2 regions of the Sphaerobacter thermophilus DSM 20745 genome follow, and region 2 is predicted to be linked to the other one. Evidence: riboswitches for the same ligand, from Rfam matches in the RefSeq annotation. Region 2 holds a riboswitch; the other holds the start of a gene.

Region 1 (3,334 bases), 460 kb from region 2:
TCCATCTTGGGGAACTTGCCGTTGGTCCAGTCGAAGCGCCCGCCGTCGATGATGATCCCGCCGATGCTGGTACCGTGGCCGCCGATCCACTTCGTTGCCGAGTGGACCACGATGTCGGCCCCGTGCTCGATCGGCCGGCAGAGATACGGTGTGGCGAAGGTGTTGTCCACGATCAGCGGCACGCCCACCTCATGGGCAATGGCCGCCACGTCGCGGATGCGCACCACGTCGAGTCGCGGGTTGCCGATCGTCTCCATGTAGAGCGCGCGGGTCTTGTCGGTGATCGCCTCGCGGAAGTTGTCGAGGTTCGACGGGTCGACGAAGCGGGTGGTGATGCCGTGCTTCGGCAGGGTCACGGCGAAGAGATTGTAGGTGCCGCCGTAGAGGCTGGCAGCCGAAACGATCTCGTCCCCCGCTTCAAGGAAGGTGAAGATGGCGAGCGACTCCGCTGCCTGGCCGGAGGCGGTCGCCAGGCCCGCGACACCCCCTTCGAGCGAGGCAACGCGCTGCTCAAACACGTCGTTGGTGGGGTTCATGATGCGGGTGTAGATGTTGCCGAACTGCTCCAGCGCGAACAATTGGGCGGCGTGCTCCGCATTGTGGAAGACGAACGAGGTCGTCTGGTAGATCGGCACCGCGCGGGCCGTGGTGGTCGGGTCCGGCTGTTGGCCTGCGTGGACCTGTCGTGTGCTGAATCCCCAGCGACGCTCGGTTCCATTCTTCTCGCTCACGGCTACGTTCTCCTCTCGAACCATTCGATCACTCGTGTCATGCAGTGGCCGGCCTCTTCCGGCCGCGGTCGTCGGGCGCGGGCGTGCTTCCCGCGCCCTGGCGGTGGCCGTGCCTCGTCGTTCAGCACGGCTACGGCTCCTCGATAAAGGACTTGATAATCGGCGCCAGGAGGTGGAAGTCCTTCAGGAAGGCGTCGTGTCCGTTGGGCGAGTCCAGCTCGTAGTAGCGCGCGTCGCGTCCCAGGCGCTGCAGGTGCTCGGCGATCTCGCGGCCGTAGATAGGCAGGAACAGGATGTCGGAGCGAATGCTGACCGCGAGCGTCCGCGCCTGGATGCGCGCCAGCCCTTCCTCGTACCCGCCGCGACCGCGACCCAGGTCGTGCGAGTCCATCGCGCGTGTCAGGTAGAGGTACGAGTTGGCGTCGAAGCGGCGTACGAGCTTGTCCCCCTGGTAGTGCAGGTACCCCTCGACATCGTAGCGGGTGAGGAACTCCGGCCAGGCGGTGTAACGGGCCTCCGGCCGGCGGCCGAAGCGGGCCTGCATCAACTCGTCGCTCTGGTAGGTGATCATGCCGACCATGCGGGCCAGAGCCAGGCCGCGGTCGGGTCCCATGCCGGGCTCGTACTCGCCGTTGCGCCAGGCCGGATCGAGCATGATCGCGCGCCGCTGCACCTCGTTGTAGGCGATCCCCTGCGGGCTGAAGCGGCCCGACGTGGCGATCGGCACGATTCGGTCGACGTAATCCGGGAACATGGCCGCCCACTCCAGCGCCTGCATCCCGCCGAGCGAGCCGCCGATCACGGCGTGCAGCCGCCGGACGCCGAGCCGTTCCAGCAGGCGGGCCTGCGCCGCGACCATGTCGCGGACCGTGATCGAGGGGAAGCGCAGGTTGTAGCGCGTGCCGGTTCGCGGGTCGATCGAGCACGGCCCGGTCGAGCCGTAGCAGCTCCCCAGCAGGTTGGAGCAGACGACGAAGAAGCGGTCGGTGTCGATCGGGCGACCGGGGCCGACCAGCGGCTCCCACCAGCCCGGCCTGTCGTCTGGGCCATGCGAGGCGACGTGGCTGTCGCCGGTCAGGGCGTGGGTGACGAGGACGGCGTTGTCGCCGTCCGCATTGAGCTCGCCCCAGGTCTCGTAGGCGAGCTCGACATATGGGATCGTCGCGCCCTGCTCCGTGATGAACGGTGCATCGGGCGTCGCGATCGTGAGCGAGCGGCGAGTCGATACGGTCGATGCGTCGGTCGTGATGGTCACGTTCCCCTCCCGCGGCGGTCAAGGTTGCTCAGCCCTGGTGCCTGCCATCGGCCGGGGCGGGGAATACAAAACGCCCGTCCCCGGCCTCGGGGACGGGCGCTAGAGCCCGTGGTACCACCCCGCTTCGCCCGCGCCTCGCGACGCGGACCTCAGTGGGTGCGTATGCACCCTGACCTGGATAACGGAGGTCAACCCGGCGGTACCTACTGGGGGCAACTGCCCGGTTCAGCCCGCGGCTCGGAGGTCATCTTCACCCGGCACCCGTGCGCCGCCTTCCACCGTCGCGGCTCGCTAGAGCCGTGGTTTCCGGGCTACTCTCCTCGTCATCGCCGTTGCTGGCCGTCTGCTTGGCTGTGGGAGGGATCAAAAAACCCTCCACACCAGGTGGAGGGGGCCTTCATTCGTTCGCTCATCGTGCGGACACTGTCCGCCGGCATTGGCACCTGGCGCAGTACGCGCTGGTTGCCGGGCTTCGCAGGGCCGTTCCCTCCACCACTCTGGATGAGCGTAGGCCATATTCACTTGTGGCGCTGATCGTACTGGACTCCCAGGGTCTCTGTCAAGTCCCATTCCCTGACATCTGGCAATCGCCCATCGCACCGGTTCGTCGAGTCACAGCCGAATTCACGCCCACCAGGTTGACATCGGATCGTGGTGCGCGTAGAGGGACGGCCGTGAGAGTGGCCATTACCGCTTCCTGCTGGTCGGAGTTGCTCTCGTGGTGGTAAGTGGCTTGCGCGCGTCTTGCGCTAGAGGGAGTCGACCGGAGCGCTACACGAGGGGTCCGGGCATGGACAATACCACCTCCGGCGCATCGCTGCGCCTGTCGGCCGCGTTGCTGCTCGTGGGACAACTCCTGTACATCGGGGTCACCCAGCTCCACGCCGGTGGAGAGGCCAATGACCATCCCACCATCTTCGCCGTGTACGCCGGCAGTGGGAACTGGACGGTGGTCCACGTCGGCCAGTTCGTGGCCATGGGGATCTTGCTTGCCGGGCTGCTCGCGCTCTACTTCGGCGTGGATCTGCGGGCGGGCACGGCCAGATGGGCAGGACGATTCGGTGCCGTCTTGGCCGGGGTCGCGCTCGCGCTGTACGGCGCCCTCCAGGCGGTCGACGGGGTCGCCAACAAGCAGGCCGATGCTGCGTGGGTACGCGCCCCGGACGCCGAGAAGGCGGCGCGCTTCGCGAGCGCCGAGGCCATCCGCTGGATCGAGTGGGGGATGCGGAGCTACCACGACTATGCGCTTGGCCTCGCCCTGCTCCTGTTTTCAGTCGCGGTCGTGCGGACGGCGTGGGTCCCGTGGCCCATCGCGTTCCTGATGGGCCTGTCCGGCCTCGTCTATCTG
Region 2 (3,334 bases):
CCCGTCGCCGCTACCGGCGGTGTATACGGGCGACGAGCTGCGGGCCTACCGCGAGTGGCTGCCGGATACGTCTTTCGAGGCGGTCGGCTCGCTCGGTGGGAGCTTCGTCACTCCCAACATCGAGGACTACTACCTCAATCCGTGGGAATTGGGTTATGGGCGAATCCTGAAGTTCGACCATGACTTCATCGGGCGCGAGGCGCTCGAAGAGATGGCGAAGCGGCCGCACCGCAAGAAGGTGACGCTGGCTTGGAACGGCGAAGATGTCGCAAAGGTCTTCGCCGCGCTCTTTACCAAGCCCAAGGGTCAGCGCCCCAAGTACATCGATCTGCCGGGCACCCAGTACGCCACCTGGATGTACGACGCGGTCCGGAACAAGCAGGGCGACATCGTCGGCATCTCGACCTTCTGCGGCTACAGCTCGAACGAAGCCTCGATGCTCTCGCTCGCAATGGTGGACGAGGCGTACGCGAAGCCAGGCACCGAGGTGATCCTGGTCTGGGGCGAGCCGGACGGCGGCACCCGGAAGCCGTCGGTCGAGCGGCATGTGCAGGTCGAGCTGCGTGCCACGGTCGGCCCCGTGCCCTACGCCGAGCCGTCCCGCCGGTATCGGGAGACGGTCGTCGGACGCTAGGCTTGAATGACGCCCCGGCGCTTCGGAGCGCCGGGGCTCGATCTCGCTTAGGTAGTCCGGCGTTAGCGGGGAACGCCTCGCTCCACGTGCCCGACCTCAGCGCTCGTGGGCGCACGCGGGCGGGGCGGGATGGGAGTTGTGAACGATGGATGAGATGCGTTTGTGGATTGGCGAGCCCCGCTTTGACCTGGCGCACCTGGCGCACGTCGAACTCATCACACCCACCCTCGACGAGAGCGTGCGCTTCTTCACCGAGTTCCTCGGCTTGATCGAGAGCGGCCGGAAGGGCAACTCGGTCTACCTCCGGGGTTGGGACGACTACGCTCACCACACCTTGAAGCTGACCGCCGGCCCGGTGCCGATGATGGAGCACTTCGCCTTTCGTGTGACGTCGCCTGAGGCGCTCGATCGCTGCGTGGCCGAGGTCGAGAAGGCGGGTCTCGGTATCGGCTGGATCGACGGTGACGAGGGGCACGGCCGGGCCTACCGCTTCCGCACGCCCGACGGCCATGTCGTCGAGTTGATCTGGGACATCGAGTGGTACCAGCCGACCCCGGAGACGAAACCGGCCCTGAAGAACCAGGCCTCGCGGTTCCCGGCGCGAGGCTGCAACCTCCGCCGGCTCGACCACATCAACCTGTTCGCCGTCGACGTCCGCGCCTGCCGCGTGGCGTTGCAGGAGACGCTCGGTATGCGCTTTACCGAGGGGATCGTGTTCGACGACGGCTCTGAGAAGGGCGCGTGGCTCACCTCGAACAACAAGGGGTACGAGGTGGCCATCACCGAGGATGCGACCGGTACACCGGGCCGCTTCCACCACGTCTGCTACGCGGTCGATACCCGCGAGGAGGTGCTGAGGGCGGCGGACATCGCGATCGAGTTCGGCGCCCCCATCGAGTACGGCCCTCACAAGCACGCGATTCAACAGACGGTCTTCCTCTACGTCATCGAGCCGGGCGGGCATCGCGTCGAGATCGGTTGCCCCGGCGCGCGGCTCGTGGTCGCGCCCGACTGGAAGCCGATCATCTGGAGCCAGGCGGAGCGCCAGCGTGGGCAGGCCTGGGGGTTGCAGACCGTTGCGACCTTCCACACCCACGGCACCCCGCCGGTGAAGTAGCGAGCTGGCGTTGTCGCCGCCGAGCGATGCCAGCGGGCAGTTCGATGTCCACCGTCCGGTGGTGTGCCTGTCGACTTTGGCCGTCCCTTCGGGTGTACCGCACGACTTAACTGGAGAGGCCCGGTGCGTTGTCGCGCTCCGGGCCCTGTGCTATAGTGCGGCGCAAAGTGAATAGAGCGGTCTCTCTTATCCAGAGTGGTGGAGGGAACGGCCCGACGAAGCCCGGCAACCGACGGATCGCACGGTCCGCGCGGTGCCAATTCCGGCAGCGGCGTTGCCGCTGAGAGATGAGAGTGACGCGGGAGTCAACCGGCTTCTCGCTCACGAGAGGCCCTTTTGTTTGCACCATGATGCGATCGGGGATACGGACCGGTTCGACCGTGCCGCCTGGTGGGCTCCGATGAGCGACCCTGCCGACATGCGGCCCCTGGTGTGGGAGCGGGGCGTACTCCGCCTGCTGGATCAGACGCGGCTTCCGGAGGTCGAGCGCTGGGTCTCAGCGGGCTCGGTCGAGGCCGTCGCGGACGCCATCCGCATTATGCAGGTGCGCGGAGCGCCGGCAATCGGGATCGCGGCGGCGGCTGGGATGGCGATTGCCGCGCGGACCGCGCTCGAACAGGGACAGCCGGTCGACGCAGCCCTTGACCAGGCGGCGCGGACGTTGGGTCAGACCCGACCGACCGCCGTCAATCTGCACTGGGCGATCGAACGTGCGCGCCGGGTGGGTCTCGGTGCTCCGGACGCGGCGACGGCCGTGGACTGGCTCGACCGTCTGGTGGAACGACTCCTTGACCAGCAATGGGCTGCGGATCGCGCGCTCAGCGAACTGGGGTCGGCGCTCTTGCCTTTTGGTGCTCGTGTGCTGACCCACTGTAACACGGGGGCACTGGCGACCGGGGCCTATGGCACCGCGCTCGGGGTGATCCGGACCGCGCACGAGCAGGGCAAGGTGGCGATGGTCTACGTCGACGAGAGCCGCCCCCGCCTTCAGGGTGCCCGGCTGACCGTTTGGGAGTTGACGCGACTCGGTGTGCCCCACACGCTGATCCCCGACGCAGCGGCTGCGGCTCTGATGGCGCGCGGGGAGGTTGACGCGGTCGTGGTCGGGGCCGACCGGATCGCCGCCAACGGGGATGTGGCCAACAAGATCGGGACCTACGCGGTGGCGCTGGCGGCGCGGAGCCATGGGATCCCGTTCTACGTGGCGGCGCCGGTGTCGACCCTCGACCCGGACACACCCGACGGCGCCAGCATCCCGATCGAGGAGCGATCGCCGGACGAGGTGCGCGTCGTGGACGGGATCGCGATCACCGTGCCGGATGCGCCGGTGTGGAATCCCGCCTTCGACGTGACGCCGGCGGAGCTGGTGACGGCCATCATCACCGAGCACGGTGTGCTGGAGCCGCCGTACGACGAGGCGATCCGACGGGCAGTAGCCGCGGTGGCAGAGTAGACTGAGGCGATGCCGCGGTTGGGCGTGGTGAGGCGACGAGCGGAAAGGGACATGGATGGCCGGGAGCACGGACGTCAGGTACGACATCAAGGACATCGGGCTGGCCGAAGCGGGGCGCCGGCGGATCGCC

The links. A riboswitch is a leader RNA that binds a small molecule or an ion and turns the genes downstream of it on or off. The one in region 2 is predicted to bind S-adenosylmethionine.
Region 1: another riboswitch for S-adenosylmethionine. It lies ahead of metX (homoserine O-acetyltransferase MetX); the one in region 2 lies ahead of mtnA (S-methyl-5-thioribose-1-phosphate isomerase).

The regions. Positions count from the first base shown of each region.
Region 1 covers NC_013523.1:1,690,001-1,693,334, reverse strand. The annotation lists gene STHE_RS07780 (O-acetylhomoserine aminocarboxypropyltransferase/cysteine synthase family protein) at 1-755, opposite strand, end outside; gene metX (homoserine O-acetyltransferase MetX) at 862-1,986, opposite strand; SAM riboswitch class I at 2,393-2,494, opposite strand; gene STHE_RS07770 (hypothetical protein) at 2,777-3,334, shown strand, end outside.
Region 2 covers NC_013523.1:1,229,361-1,232,694, forward strand. The annotation lists gene ligM (vanillate/3-O-methylgallate O-demethylase) at 1-634, shown strand, start outside; gene STHE_RS05615 (VOC family protein) at 780-1,751, shown strand; SAM riboswitch class I at 1,935-2,045, shown strand; gene mtnA (S-methyl-5-thioribose-1-phosphate isomerase) at 2,152-3,204, shown strand; gene ahcY (adenosylhomocysteinase) at 3,260-3,334, shown strand, end outside.